DNA from 4 places in the Rhizobium sp. P1_B8 genome. Region 4 is predicted to be linked to each of the others. Evidence: predicted binding sites of a transcription regulator. Region 4 holds the regulator's gene; each other region holds the start of a gene.
What was found. The regulator LexA, encoded in region 4, represses DNA repair genes until DNA is damaged. The targets are predictions, from matches to a motif close to TGTTCNNNNTGTGTTCNG.
Positions count from the first base shown of each region.

Region 1: AC1D2N_RS07585 (ATP-dependent helicase) is a predicted target of LexA. The motif match lies at 1,730-1,747, and genes of this name have one in related genera.
Region 2: AC1D2N_RS10970 (YifB family Mg chelatase-like AAA ATPase) is a predicted target of LexA. The motif match lies at 1,538-1,555, and genes of this name have one in related genera.
Region 3: AC1D2N_RS14515 (ImuA family protein) is a predicted target of LexA. The motif match lies at 1,994-2,011, and genes of this name have one in related genera.

Region 1 is NZ_JBFTZZ010000004.1:150,689-154,307, forward strand. Features, by position in the region: gene AC1D2N_RS07585 (ATP-dependent helicase) at 1-1,682, opposite strand, end outside; gene AC1D2N_RS07590 (hypothetical protein) at 1,790-2,056, opposite strand; gene AC1D2N_RS07595 (BON domain-containing protein) at 2,235-2,495, shown strand; gene AC1D2N_RS07600 (hypothetical protein) at 2,601-2,861, shown strand; gene AC1D2N_RS07605 (DUF982 domain-containing protein) at 3,153-3,395, opposite strand.
Region 2 is NZ_JBFTZZ010000006.1:274,256-277,874, forward strand. Features, by position in the region: gene AC1D2N_RS10960 (ABC transporter permease) at 1-364, shown strand, start outside; gene gshB (glutathione synthase) at 511-1,458, shown strand; gene AC1D2N_RS10970 (YifB family Mg chelatase-like AAA ATPase) at 1,689-3,221, shown strand.
Region 3 is NZ_JBFTZZ010000010.1:113,738-117,356, reverse strand. Features, by position in the region: gene AC1D2N_RS14520 (Y-family DNA polymerase) at 1-1,019, opposite strand, end outside; gene AC1D2N_RS14515 (ImuA family protein) at 1,030-1,974, opposite strand; gene AC1D2N_RS14510 (metallopeptidase family protein) at 2,136-2,573, shown strand; gene AC1D2N_RS14505 (DUF1737 domain-containing protein) at 2,674-2,880, opposite strand; gene AC1D2N_RS14500 (HpcH/HpaI aldolase/citrate lyase family protein) at 2,880-3,619, opposite strand, start outside.
Region 4 is NZ_JBFTZZ010000017.1:240,222-243,840, reverse strand. Features, by position in the region: gene kdsA (3-deoxy-8-phosphooctulonate synthase) at 1-312, opposite strand, end outside; gene AC1D2N_RS21535 (VOC family protein) at 309-1,205, opposite strand; gene lexA (transcriptional repressor LexA) at 1,404-2,123, shown strand; gene AC1D2N_RS21525 (ComEC/Rec2 family competence protein) at 2,104-3,619, opposite strand, start outside.

The DNA.
Region 1 (3,619 bases), on a different contig from region 4:
AGGATGAGATAGTCTTCGTCGAGAAGCGGCACGCCCGCCTGGTCGCTGGTCGCATCCGGTGGGTCGAGGGTGAGCTCGGTGAGGAAACGCTCGCGCGAGGCATAACCGCCGGCGATCTGCTCGAGCTGCAGCAGGTCGGCCTGCCGCGTCGCTGCTTCCTCGTGCAGCCGTTCCAGATGCGGCGCGTACCATTGCCGCGCCAGGCCGATTTCCGCCGGCCAGCCGGCCTTGCCGGCCTTCAGCTCCTGCAGCATCGAGACGAACATTGTCCAGTCCTCGCCGGAGCGCGGCGGCGCCGGCATGGCTGCGAGAGCAGAAATCGGGCTGGCATCCTCGGCCATCAGGTCGAGCGTCTTCTGCGCCGTCGACGGCCCGACGCCCGGCAGGATCTGCATCAGCCGGAAGCCCGCCACCCGGTCGCGCGGGTTCTGCGCGAAGCGAAGGGCGGCCAGCATGTCCTTCACATGCGCGCTGTCGAGAAACTTCAGCCCGCCGAATTTGACGAAGGGAATGTTGCGCCGGGTCAACTCGACCTCCAGCGGTCCGCTGTGGTGCGAGGCGCGGAAGAGCACGGCCTGCTGCTTGAGCGTGAGGCCTTCCTCGCGGTTGTCGAGCACCATGTCGGCGACGTAGCGCGCCTGCTCGGCCTCGTCGCGCACCGTGACGAGGCGCGGCCTCTCCGATGATTGCCGCTCGGTCCAGAGATTCTTGGTGAAGCGCTCCGAGGCGAGATCGATGACGGCGTTGGCGGCGGCGAGGATCGGCTGCGTCGAGCGGTAGTTGCGGTCGAGGGTGACGATATTGGCGGCCGGGCTGAAGGCGGCGGGAAAATCGAGGATATTGCGCACCGTCGCGGCGCGGAAGGAATAGATCGACTGCGCATCGTCACCGACGACGGTCAGTCCTTGGCCGCCGGGCTTCAGCGCCAGCAGGATCGAGGCCTGCAGCCGGTTGGTGTCCTGATATTCGTCAACGAGCACATGGTCGAAGCGGCTGCCGATATCCTCGGCAATGACAGCCTCGCCCACCATCTGTGCCCAGTAGAGCAGCAGATCGTCGTAGTCGAGCACGTTCTGGCTCTGCTTGGCCTCGACATAGCTGGCGAATAGTTCGCGGAGCTGTTTTTCCCACGCCGCGCACCAGGGAAAGACGTCGCGCAGCACGAGGTCGAGCGCGGTTTCCGAATTCACCGCCCTGGAATAGATGGCAAGACAGGTGCCCTTTGTCGGAAAGCGGCTTTCCGTCTTTGAGAAACCGAGGTCGTGCCGGATCAGGTTCATCAGATCGGCGCTGTCTTCGCGGTCGTGGATGGTGAAATCCGGGTCGAGGCCGATCTGCTGGGCATAATCGCGCAATAGCCGCGCGCCGATGCCATGGAAGGTGCCGGACCAGGAAAGCGCATCCGCCATGACGCCGGCATTCGCACCAAGCACATCGCGGCAGATGCGCTCGACGCGCCGCGCCATTTCGGCGGCTGCCCGGCGCGAAAAGGTCATCAGCAGGATGCGGCGGGGATCGGCGCCCTTGACGATCAGATGGGCGACCCGATGCGCCAAGGTATTCGTCTTGCCCGAGCCGGCGCCGGCAATGACCAGCAGCGGCCCGGCAATATGGCTGCCGTCGATGAGCGTGCCGTGCTCGACGGCCATGCGCTGCTGCGGATTGAGCTTTTCGAGATACATCCAGCCGTCCGGTCGGGCTCCCGCAGAATCACTGGGGAAAGATTAGATGTTCCTTGAATGTTCGCGATTGCCGTCCCTGTCAAGCGATCTGGCGCGCGAGCAACATCTCAATCGGGGAAATCCGGACCGACTACGCGTCGCACCAGCTTCAGGCTGCGGTCGGGCTGAAGGATATAGGTTTCCTCCACGCGCTGTCCCGTCCCGTTGTAGAACTGGTTGTAGACGGCGCTGCCGACCGGCGACTTGGTGAGCTTCGTTCGCGGCTGGCCGCCATAGGTAATGCTGCCGGGAATGGGGTCCAGCGCCGGCGTATCGGCCGAGGAGCAGCCGGCAAGCAATGCCCCGGCAAACAAGGCAGACAGAAGCGCTTTCATCGTCATCATCCCTCTTTCGACTGCAGCCAGATATGGAAGCCGCCGCACCTTTCGCCAAGGGTAGCCCATGCCACCGCGCAGGTATCGCTGTCGAGCAGGCTCTTCTTTTCCGGGGAACGCAACGAAATGCGTACCTGCGGCGTTAACACACATCAACCAACATCAGGAAACGTTCACGGTGCTCGGCTTTCCAGCATTCACGGGGCATGACGAGCCCGGCCGGCAGGGCCACAGCGATGCCGCGACGCGCGCCTCGGTGGAAAGCGCCCTTCATGCGGCCGCCGATTTCGAAGCCGGCGAAATCACCGTCAGCATATCGGGCTCCTATCTCATCCTGGAGGGTTTCGTGCGCCGGCGGGGCGATGTCGAGCGGGCGATCGAGATCGCCGAGGGCGTCGTCGGGCGAGGCTATGTGCGTGGTCGCCTGCTGCGACGCTGAAGTCTTGCCGCGCCGGTTTGCGCGCTCATGTCTTTGCGATGCATGAAGGGAACCAAAACACCCTCCCACGTGTTGAAAGGCCGGACCTAAACGCTGGAGACCCCCATGCAGTCGCTTCTTCGCATCTCTGCAATGACTTTGATAACAGGCGGTGTCTTTGCCGGCTCCGCCCATGCCTCGCTGGAAACCGGCACGAATTATTCCGCTTTGCCGAAGGACCAGATCGCCCTCAACGAATATACCGGGACCGTCGCCTGCACGCCGGCAGATCCTCAGTATTTGCCGTCCTTCATCCGCGCGGCGGATGGCACGATCATTGGTGTCGGTTATGTCGAAGTGGAGAATGAGGGCGGCGCGGACTGCTGAAACATCAGCTTTGCTCGGACGAGGCTCGCCTGCGTTTCCGCAGAGGTGACGAGCCTCTAACCATCATCATGATGGCTGGCCATCTTCTATGTAGACCCCTGTACCAGGCGCAACGCCTGTTGCACCAAAACCCGGCGCGAGTTCGATGCAGGGTTAAGTAAAATTAAATCATTGTCCCGTTCCGGCACGTTCCGTTTACGAACGACCTGAAGCGGCCTGGAAATCCTGACCGAAGTGCAGCGCATAACCCCGAAAATCGGAATCGATTTTCGGAAAGGATTATGCGCCAGTTCAATGAAGCTTCAGCTTCGCCTCTTCGGCTGCCGCCAGAAACTCGGCTCTCGCCTCTTCCACGCTCTTGCGCCCGTCGAGCGCTGCCCGGCAGGTGCTGCGGGCCTTGATATAACGAAGCCCGCGCACAATCGGCCAGAGATCCGCCAGGCACTTTAGCGCATCGAACGGACCATTGACCGTTCGCGCATCGGCATTTTCGAAACCAACCTTGACCGGGCTGTTCCATCTTTCAGTTGCCATCGACGCTCCTCCACGATTTTCGACAGAAATGAGCGCAACATCTCCCAGTTCCTCCGGGGAGACTCTGCGATAGCTAATACTCTAGCGCGATTTTCACCGTCGGCAAATGGGCGGATCGTCACTGATGCCGCCACGAATGGTTTCGCCTCGACCCATGACAGGAAAGCCTATGGACGCCAACTGATGAGAAACGCCAACTTATAAGGTGTTTTCGCCGGGAAGGG
Region 2 (3,619 bases), on a different contig from region 4:
GCTGTCGGGGCATGAGCCCAAACGGTACAAGATTGCGGTCTTCACGATCTCAGGGCTGACGGCCGGCATTGCGGCCATGGTCTATCTGCTCCGTCTCAATGTCGGCAGCCCGGTTGCGGGCATCGGCTATGAGTTGAATGCCATCGCCGCCGTCATCATCGGCGGAACCAGCCTTTCGGGTGGCAAAGGCTCGATTGTCGGCACTCTGGTCGGTGCCTGCATTCTGCAGGTGCTGTCGACGGGATTGCAGCTCTTGGGCGCCGACGACAATATCAAGCCGATCGTCATCGGCGCCGTCATCGTGCTCGCCGTCATTCTCGATAGCTATCGCGGCCGTTTGATGCGGAAACTCGAAACGCGGTGAAAAGCAATTCCAGCAAAACTGCGCAGCGGTTTTGTGTCCGGAATTGCGCAAAAAACAAAAATGCTCCAGTGCCGAAGCCCTTGATTGGCCGTTGCGTTTGATATCTGGCCGACCTACATCTGTCCGGCATTCAGCGAGGGATGGAAATGGCCAAGATCACCAATGTAGCGGTCCAGATGGATCATGTCGCAAGCATCAATATCGCGGGTGATTCCACCTTCGCCATGAGCCTGGAAGCGCAGGCGCGCGGCTACAGGCTCTTCCATTACACCCCCGACCGCCTGAGCTTCCGCGACAACCGGCTCTATGCCAGCGTCGAGCCGATGGTGCTGCGCGACGTCAAGGGCGATCACTACGAGCTTGGCGCGCCGGAGCGCGTCGACCTCGCGACCATGGATGTCGTGCTGCTGCGCCAGGATCCGCCCTTCGATATGGCCTATATCACCGCGACGCATCTGCTCGAGCGCATCCACCCGAAGACGCTCGTCGTCAACGATCCGGCCTGGGTGCGCAATTCGCCGGAGAAGATCTTCGTCACCGAATTCTCCGATCTGATGCCGAAGACGCTGATCACCAAGGATGCCGCCGAGATCCGCCGCTTCCGCGACGAGATGGGCGATATTATCCTGAAGCCGCTTTACGGCAATGGCGGCGCCGGCGTCTTCCATTCGACCCGCGACGACCGCAACCTCTCTTCGCTGCTCGAAATGTTCGGCCAGCTTTTCCGCGAACCCTTCATCGCCCAGCAATATCTGCCCGACGTGCGCAAGGGCGACAAACGCATCATCCTGGTCGACGGCGAATTCGCCGGCGCCATCAACCGCGTGCCGGCCGAACACGACAGCCGCTCCAACATGCATGTCGGCGGCCGCGCCGAGGCGACCGAGCTGACGCCGCGCGAACAGGAAATCTGCGCCCGCATCGGCCCGGCGCTGAGGGAGCGCGGCTTCCTGCTCGTCGGCATCGATGTGATCGGCGATTACATGACCGAGATCAACGTCACGTCGCCCACAGGCATTCGCGAGGTGAAGAAGTTCGGCGGTGCCGATATAGCAGCCCTGCTTTGGGATGCGATCGAGCGCAAGCGCGGCTGAGCCAGCCGCCCATGACCGTTCTGGTCCCGCGACCGAGCGCAACCAAGGTCACAGCGGATGCTTGACTATGTTCTTTGATTGTTCTTGTTTTATTCCGGCTTCCATGCCAGATTGCAACCGCTGGCCCTAATGCATGTCGCCCAAAACTGTGCAGCGGTTTTGGGACCACGACATGCATCGAAAATGGCTGCAGGGCGGTATATAAAAGTTTGCGGCAAGGGGATGGGTTGATGGTCGCGCGTGTCAGTACGGTTGCATTTCAGGGTATCGAAGGTGTGCCGGTCGAGGTCCAGGTCATGGTCGCTCCCGGAAAGGTCGGGATGCAGATCGTCGGCCTGCCTGACAAGGCGGTTGCCGAAAGCCGCGAGCGCGTGCAGGCCGCCCTCCACGCCTCCGGCCTGGCGCTGCCGGCGAAGCGGGTGACCGTCAATCTGGCGCCTGCTGACCTGCCGAAGGAAGGCTCGCATTTCGATCTGCCGATCGCGCTTGCCCTGATGGCTGCCCTCGGCGCCATTCCCGCCGATGCGCTGTCCGATTTTGTCGTCGTCGGCGAGCTCAATCTCGACGGCACGATCGCCGCCATATCAGGCGCGCTGCCGGCCGCGATCGGCGCCAATGCGCTCGGCAAGGGGCTGATCTGCCCCGCCGAAAGCGGCGCCGAAGCCGCCTGGGCAGGCGCCGACGTCGATATCCTTGCACCCCGCAGCCTGATTGCGCTTGCCAATCATTTCCGCGGCACGCAAGTCCTATCCAGGCCGGAGGCGTCGATCCGCGCCAATGCCGCAAACCTGCCGGATCTCGCCGAGATCAAGGGTCAGGAAAGCGCCAAGCGGGCGCTCGAGGTGGCGGCCGCCGGTGGCCATAATCTGCTGATGGTCGGTCCTCCGGGCTCCGGCAAGTCGATGCTGGCAGCCAGGTTGCCGTCGATCCTGCCGCCGCTCTCGGCCGCCGAGCTGCTTGAAGTCTCGATGGTGCATTCGATCGCCGGCCAGCTCTCCGGCGGCAAGCTTTCCGATCGCCGGCCCTTCCGCACCCCGCATCATTCCGCCACCATGGCAGCCCTCGTCGGCGGTGGCCTGCGCGCCCGTCCAGGCGAAGCCTCGCTTGCCCATCACGGCGTGCTGTTTCTCGACGAGTTCCCCGAATTTACGCCGCAGGCGCTCGATGCGCTGCGCCAGCCGCTCGAAGGCGGCGAATGCGTCATTGCCCGTGCCAATCACCGCGTCTCCTATCCGGCGAAATTCCAGCTGATCGCGGCGATGAACCCCTGCCGCTGTGGCATGGCCGGCGAGCCGGGCCATAGCTGTGCCCGCGGGCCGCGCTGCATGAGCGATTACCAGGCCCGCATCTCCGGCCCGCTGATGGACCGCATCGATATCCGCATCGATGTGCCGGCCGTCTCCGCTGCCGATCTCATCCGGCCGATGGCGGCTGAAACCAGCGCCGATGTCGCCCGCCGCGTCGCCCGCGCCCGCGCAATCCAGCAGGAGCGCTTCGAAAGCACCGGCGCCAAGGGCATCGGCACCAATGCCCGCTGCTCGACCGCGATGATCGAGAAACTGGCCGAGCCCGATGCCAGCGGCCTGCAGTTGCTGCGCGACGCCGCCGAGAAGATGAAATTCTCCGCCCGCGGTTACCACCGCGTGCTCAAGGTCGCCCGCACGCTTGCCGATCTCGACGGCAAGCCGACGGTCGGCCGCATCCATCTCGCCGAAGCGATCTCCTACCGCATCGCCGGCGAAAGGCTGACGGCTGCGGCTTAAGAAGAAGGGCGGATGCGCGTAGATATTTTGAAGTACTAGTCGTCAGGCCGCTCACCGATCTGCCGATCGCGCTGGCGCTGATGCTGCCCTCAGCGAAATCCCCGCCGGTGCGCTGCCGGATTATGAGATTATGTCGCTGTCCGCGAACCCAACCCCGACGGAACGATTGATCGCTGCCGTTATGGCGCGCTGCCGGCCGCGAATGCTCTTGGCAGGGGCTGACCTGCCAAAAGCGGTGCCGAAGCTGCCTAGGACGCCGATTTAAACATCTGCGTTGCTTATCCGTTAGGGGTAAGGGCCTCTCCTCACTTCGTCGCTATTTACAATATTAGATTAGGCTGAAAAAATTTCGAGAAGGATGTCGGTCCGTTCGACATAGTCGATCGGAGGTGACGGAT
Region 3 (3,619 bases), on a different contig from region 4:
CGGGCCGAGACCCGGTCGACGAAGGCCGAAAGCGAGATCTCTCCCTGCCGGTCGCCTTCGAAATCACCCTGCGCTTCGTTGAAGGGATCGTGCCGCAACACATTCAACCGCACGATCTCGAAACCATAGCCGGCATCGAGATCGTCATAGACCGCCTGCAATCGCTCGGAAAAAAGCCCGGCAATGAACTTTGGTTCGCGAAGCGGCTGCGAAGCACCGACGGAGATGCGAAAGACCCTGCCGTCGACGCGGAACAGGACCAGTTCGAACACCCGTCCGCCAGCCCCCCGCGCTTCCAGCGACGGCTGCAGCGATAAGGCGACCTGCCTAGTGACGGTAAGGATCTGCTCTTCCGTCCCGATGGGCTCGATCAGACGGCTTTCGGCCGAAAGGCTGGCAACAGGACGCCGGGGCGAGACCGGCTCCTCTTCACGTCCCAGCGCCTGGTCGAGACGCAGAAGCAGCTCCGGGCCGAACCGGCGGGTCAGCGGCGCCCGCGGTGCATCGATGACGTCGCCGATATATTTCAGACCGAGCTTGTTCAGGGCATCGACGGTTTGTCCCTCCAGCCGCAGGGCTGCGACCGGCAAGGACATCAGCACATGTTCCGTCCCTTCGTCCTCGATCACGCCGCCGTGCCCGAAGCGGGAAGCGGCCCAGGAAAGGCCGGGCGACGATGAGATCGCGCCCCGCGCATCGAACCCCATATGAAAAAGCCGCGACAGCACATCCCGAAGAAGCGCCTTTTCACCGCCGACGAGATGGGCGCAACCGCTAATGTCGAGAAACAGACCGTCCTTCCCGTCGAACGCCACCAGCGGCGTATAACGGTCGCACCAGTCGGCAATTGCCTCCAGCAACCGGCGGTCGGCCGCCGGATCCTCTTCCGCGACCTCGAGCATGGGGTACATGGCGCGCGCTTCGGCAACGCCCAGCTCCTTCCTCAACCCCAGCCTCTCGGCCAACTCGTCCAGTGCCGTCAGCCGCAGGGCATTGTTGAGCTTGCCGGAACAGACGATAGGCGGCGTCTCAGGACGCCCTTTCGAACGCCAGGAGAGCCCCCATCGCTTGCGGGCGATGCGGTCCGTTGGCAGATGCGGGAAGCTGAGCGCCAGAATGCGCTGACTGTTCGCCTGGAGGACGAACGAGGTTTGGTTCGGCGATAGGGAGAAATTCGCGTTCATGGGGGTTCCACTCCAGAAGAAAGGAGAGCGGGGCCGGATTGCGGCTCTTCTCCAGCGTGAGACGGAAAATCGGATTGCCGATGCTGCCGGAAAGTTTCGATCCATCCGGCAACGGCCGCAGACCGGACGGGGCTGGTTCGACATGCAGACGGAAGGCCGCACTGCTTGCCTCCTCCGCCCCGGCCTGGCGGACAAGAAAGAGCGGGCGGCGGGCAGCATGCGCCCTGAGACTAAGCCTGCGGCTTTCGGTCAGGCCGAAATGGGCGGGATTGCCTCGCACTTCGAAGATGACGGCCGAGAAGGCAGCGCTTTCCACTGCCACCTCCGCCAGCCAGAGCGCCTCGTCCAGCTTGCGCGGCGCCGCATGGAGAAACCGCTCCGGGCTCAGCCCGAAATCCCGAAGCCCGGGAGCATAGGGACGACCGGCCTCCAGCGTGCCGACGGCATCGCCGATCCAGAGCAACGGCAGAAGGCGGCCGGCATCCGCTTCCCGTTTTTGCAGTCGCGCGGCAACAGCCATCGCCAGCCCGCTTGCAGCACCTGCATCACGAGACAGAGCCGAGCGGAATTCGGTGATCGCATCGAGCGGCAGGCCGCCTTCCAGCGCCCCGTCGAGAAACTCCACCCCAAACGCGAGGGGCGGCAGAATGCGCTCCTGGCGGGTCTTGCGTCCTTCTGCCAGGGCTTCCTGTTCCGCTGCGGCAAGCGCCGGCGCGGGCCTTCCCTCCAGTCGGGCAATGGTTTCGCGGAGCGCAAAAAGCCGCTCGCGCGCCAGGGCGTGCTGCGCCATGGCGTTCTCCGATCCGTCTTGTTCCTGTTATGTTCTTATAGATTCCAGAGAGCTAATGAAGAGTCAACGGCCATTTTCTATGAATTTATTCCTGCCTTTGATTCCGCACTCGAAAATCGGCGATAAAGGTTCTATATGGGCCCGCAAAGGAAGGAATATTCATGGCCCGCATAGACCAGAGCGATGATTGGCGGGACCGCCATGCGCCGACGATCAGCACCTTCGAGTCGCTGGCCATGGAGGCCTATAGCCATCTGCCGGATGAATTCCGCCAGCTGACGACCAACCTCACGATCGAGATCGAAGATTTCCCCGATGACGACGTTTTCGAGGACATGGCGCTGGAAACCCCTTTCGATCTGCTCGGCCTTTTCGAGGGCAGGGGCATTTCCGAACGTTTCACGCTGGAAACCGGCGAGATGCCGAACCGCATCCGCCTCTACCGCCGCCCCATCCTCGATTACTGGGCTGAGAACGACGAGACGCTCGGCGATATCATCACCCACGTCCTGATCCACGAGATCGGCCACCATTTCGGGCTGAGCGACGATGACATGGAGCGGATCGAGGCAAGCGCCGAGGAAGCCGCCGAGCGCTAGAGCGCCGCGCGTCCAAAGGACGCGCTAAGGACGCTCCATCACTTTCAATCACGCATAACCCCGAAAATCGATTACGATTTTCGGGGTTATGCGCTGAGCCTCACTGCTCGGAGAGCTTCATCTCAGGATGGTAATCCTTGCCTTCGACATGCTTGACGACGGCCTGGCCGCACTGCATCGCGCCGGTTGCGGCATTGAAGGCATAGGTCGGCGAGCCCTCCAGCGACCAGCCCTTGTTGAGGGCGGCAGTGACCTTGTGGCAGAAGGAAGCATCGTCGGGACCGGTCAGGAAGCGGTAGAGTTTCATCACATCGTCTTTCGTGTTGCAGCCTGGCGGGCTGCGATCAGGCGGGCTTTATGGACCAGACTTTCCGCCTGGACAAGATGCAACCGCTCGACCATCCGCCCGCCTGCATTGATGACGTTCAGCCCATCGGAGGCAGGATCGGCAAAGGCCGATATGATCGCCTCCGCTTCCGCAACCGCTGCCGGATCCGGGCCGAAATGGCGGTTGGCGGGCTCGATCTGCGCCGGATGGATCAGCATCTTGCCGGCAAAGCCCATCGCCCGGCCCTGCAGACATTCGGCATCAAAACCTTGTTCGTCCCTGAAATCGTTGAAGACGCTGTCAATCGCATCGAGCCCGTAGGCGCTGACCGCAAGGACGACCTGCATCAGCCACGGCACGAGATAGCTCCGCCCCGGCTGCGGCAGCACGCCGGTTTCCTTGCGCAGGTCGTTGAGCCCGACGACGAGGCAATCGAGCCGCGAGCCCGGCGTGCGCCCGGCTTCGGCGATAACAGCCGCATTCAGGATGCCGCGCGGCGTCTCGATCATCGCCCAGATGCGCAGATCTTCCGGTGCATCCGCCTCGGAGAGAAGGTCGCCGACCGCCATGACATCCTGCGGTTCGTCGACCTTCGGCAGCAGCACGGCGTCGGGATTGAGCGCGATTACCAGTTCCATGTCCGCCAGGCCGAAATTGGTCGACAGGTCATTGATACGGATGATCCGTTCCTTGCCTTCGAGCGGCCGAGCCGAAAAGA
Region 4 (3,619 bases):
ATGAACGTCGGTCAGGACAGGAAAGCCGAATTCCTTCTTGAGGTCGGCAAAGACCTCCATGCCCTTTTCGATCCCGATGCCGCGTTCAGCCGAGAGCGAGGTGCGGTTCGCCTTGTCGAAGGAGCTCTTGTAAACGAGGCCGATGCCGAGCTTTGCGCAAAGCTCTTTCAGCGTGCCGGCAACCATGAAGGCGTGGTCGCGGCTCTCCATCTGGCAGGGACCGGCAATCAGCGACAGGCGGCCGGTATTGGAAAAGGTGACCTGGCCTTGGCCTTCGCCGATCTTGACTTCGGAATTCGTCTCAGTGCTCATCGTGTCTCCTCGAAGGCGAAGAGCGTGCCCTGCCCGGGCGCGGGCTTCACCAGAATGCGATTGTTCTTGCGCGTGTATGTCACCCCGTTAGCAGCCAAATGCGCTTCTGTCACGGCAAGATCGGCGACAATGAAGAGGATTGCCCGGCCACGCAGGCCGCGATCGGCGGATGAGCCGGCGATCTCGAAATAGGCTTCTAGCCCTTCCGGCGTCATCAGGCTGATTTTCGCGTTCGAAGCAGCAACATTGACGCCAAAACCGGTTTTCTCGACTGCCGCCTGCGCCGCGGCAAGGCCGACGAAGGCCCCGAAAGCGGCGGCATCAGGCGCGCAGAGCGCGATCTCGGCAATGCCGGTGACGCCATTGGCATGCGTCTCCAGCGCGCCGCGGTCGGCCGGCAGCGGATTGACGCGTTCGACGCTGAAAAGGAAGAGATCGGGCGCGCGCAGGTCGCCGGCAAAAGCCAGCTTGAAGCCGGCGATGCTCTCAGAACCGTCCGGCATCGTCATCGGCCGGGTGAACTGCAGCATCTCGCCGGCGCTCGATCCGTTGCCGACGAAGTTCTGATGATCGATGCCGGCATCCTTACTACCGAAAGCAAGCCCCGAAAGCCCCTCCTCGCCGCAGCGGAAGCGGAAGGCCCGGTTGCGGGCGGTGAAAACATTGCCTTGCCGCGCTGAGGCCTCGCTCTCCTCGACACTCGCAATCCCGAGCGGCTCCAGATAGGTCTTGTCGGCAAAAAAGACGCAGGCGTTTTCCGTTCCGAAGGGATGGCGTGCATCGGCGGCAACGGTGAAGCCGAGCTTGCCAAGCCTCTCGCGCGCCAGATCAATGTTGACGACGGGCAGCACCACATGATCCAGCGGGTGCGGCTTGGCGGAACGCTCGTTCATGATATCCCTCCTGGAAACGGCAAGAGATGTGCGATGGCGCGCCCCTCAATGCAAGACATGTGTCCCAATCCGGCGAATGAAAATAAAAATCTCAACGAGTTGGCGCCAAGTTTTACGGAAATTTAGCTACTTGCGGAACACATATGGAACATATAGTGTCTGTTCTGGATTTGTTTCAATCACGAGGTCACAACGTCGATGCTCACGCGCAAACAACAGGAGCTTCTCCTTTTCATTCATGAGCGCATGAAGGAATCCGGCGTTCCGCCATCTTTCGACGAAATGAAGGATGCCCTGGACCTCGCTTCCAAGTCCGGGATTCACCGGCTGATTACGGCGCTCGAGGAACGTGGCTTCATTCGCCGCCTACCGAACCGCGCCCGTGCGCTCGAGGTCATCAAGCTTCCGGAGGCCTACAGCCCCAGCATTCAGCCCCGGCGGGGCTTTTCGCCCAGCGTCATCGAGGGCAGCCTTGGCAAGCCGCAGCCGGTCGCCACTCCTGCTCCCACAAAACCCGTCGCCGACAACGGCAACTCGGTCTCCGTGCCGGTCATGGGCCGTATCGCCGCCGGTGTTCCGATCTCGGCGATCCAGAACAACACCCACGACATCGTCGTTCCGGCCGACATGCTCGGTTCCGGTGAACATTATGCGCTGGAGGTCAAGGGCGATTCGATGATCGACGCCGGCATCTTCGACGGCGACACCGTGATCATTCGCAACGGCAGCACCGCAAGTCCTGGCGACATCGTCGTTGCTCTCGTCGACGACGAAGAAGCGACACTCAAACGCTTCCGCCGCAAGGGCGCCTCGATCGCACTGGAAGCGGCCAACCCGGCTTACGAGACCCGGATTTTCGGGCCGGACCGCGTCAAGGTTCAGGGCAAGCTCGTCGGCCTCATTCGCCGCTATCACTGACATCAGGCAGTCTGGATTCGGCAAAACTGTTGCTGCGCCAGTCATAGGCGCGATGCCGCATCCATGGCCGCGACAATGCATCGAATGCGGTTGCGACCTCCAGGCCGGCGTCGGCGAAGCGCAACTCGACGGAACCGGTCTTGCGCAACGTTTCGCCGGTGAAGAGCGTCGCCCCTGAGCGGCAGCTGTTGAAGCGCAGGCGGACCGACGTCACGACGATATCGGCCGCGTCGCATGCCGGACCGAGATAGGCGGCATTGTCGATGACAGCAACCACGTGACCATTGCCAAGCCTTGATGTGCACCAGGCCTTCTTGACGCAGGAAAAGCGGTTTGCTTCACCGGCCGCTGCAGCCGCCCGCATCGCCGACCTTGCTTCGTTCTGCTGATCGCGGGAAAGCCTGACGCGGCGGTCTTCTCCCTCCGGCGGAATAACAGGACCATCCAGCATCTTCGGCGGGTGATGCGTCGGCAGGACCAGCGCTCTCTGCCACTGGTCGAAGATGAAATCCGGCGGTCTTTCACGGTTGGAAGCCATGGCCCCCGCCTCGACGATTGCGACGAGACCACCATCCTCCGAAATCGCCAGATCCGGCGGCCGGGGAACCGGCAGAAGCAAGAGGACTAGCGTCGAGATCGCGATGATCGACGTGCCGATATGGCGCAGCCGGGTGCGGAGCAGCGTCAGCAGCAGAAAGCCTGCGACGGCTATCGCGAAATACCAAGCGGGCAAGCGGCCGATGCCGATGTCGCCACCCCAGCCGGACACCGTCTTTGCGATCGAGATCACCAGATCGAGGCCGAATCCGACGACCTTCCAAGGCAAAACATCCAGACCGAAAGGCATGAGCAGCATCGCCAGCAACCCGGCCGGCATGATGATGAAGGAGATGATCGGCATCGTCGCGAGGTTTGCCGGCAGGCCATAGGCAGTCAGGCGATGAAAATGCTCGATCGAAAACAGCGCGGTAGAAAAGCCGCCGATCAGCGAGGTCAGGAAGACGCCGCCGAAGAAACCCGCAACCGTAACGACGGGCCGAAAAACCGGCAGCTTCAGGAAAGCGTTTTCGCGGACGCGCCGGTCCTTCCACAGCTGGTAGCCAGATACCAACGCCAATGTCGCAGCAAAGGACATCTGGAAGCTCGGACCCAAGACCTCAGACGGTGAAATGGCGAGAATGACGAGCGCCGAGAGAGCGACATTGCGCAGGCTGATCGACGGCCGGTCGAAGAAGACGGCAATCAACATGATCGCCATCATGATGAAGGCGCGTTCGGCCGAGACGGCAAAGCCGGAGATCAGGAAATAGGCCGTGACGGCGATGAGCGCGCCGGCAGCGGCGATCTTCTTGGTCGGATAGGCTTGGGCGACACCGGGAAAGAGGCTGAGCAGCATGCGGAAACCGACGAAGAAGATGCCGGCTGACAGCGCCATATTGAGGCCGGAGATAGCGATGATATGAGCCAGACCGGACTGGCGCAGCGCCTCCGTCGTC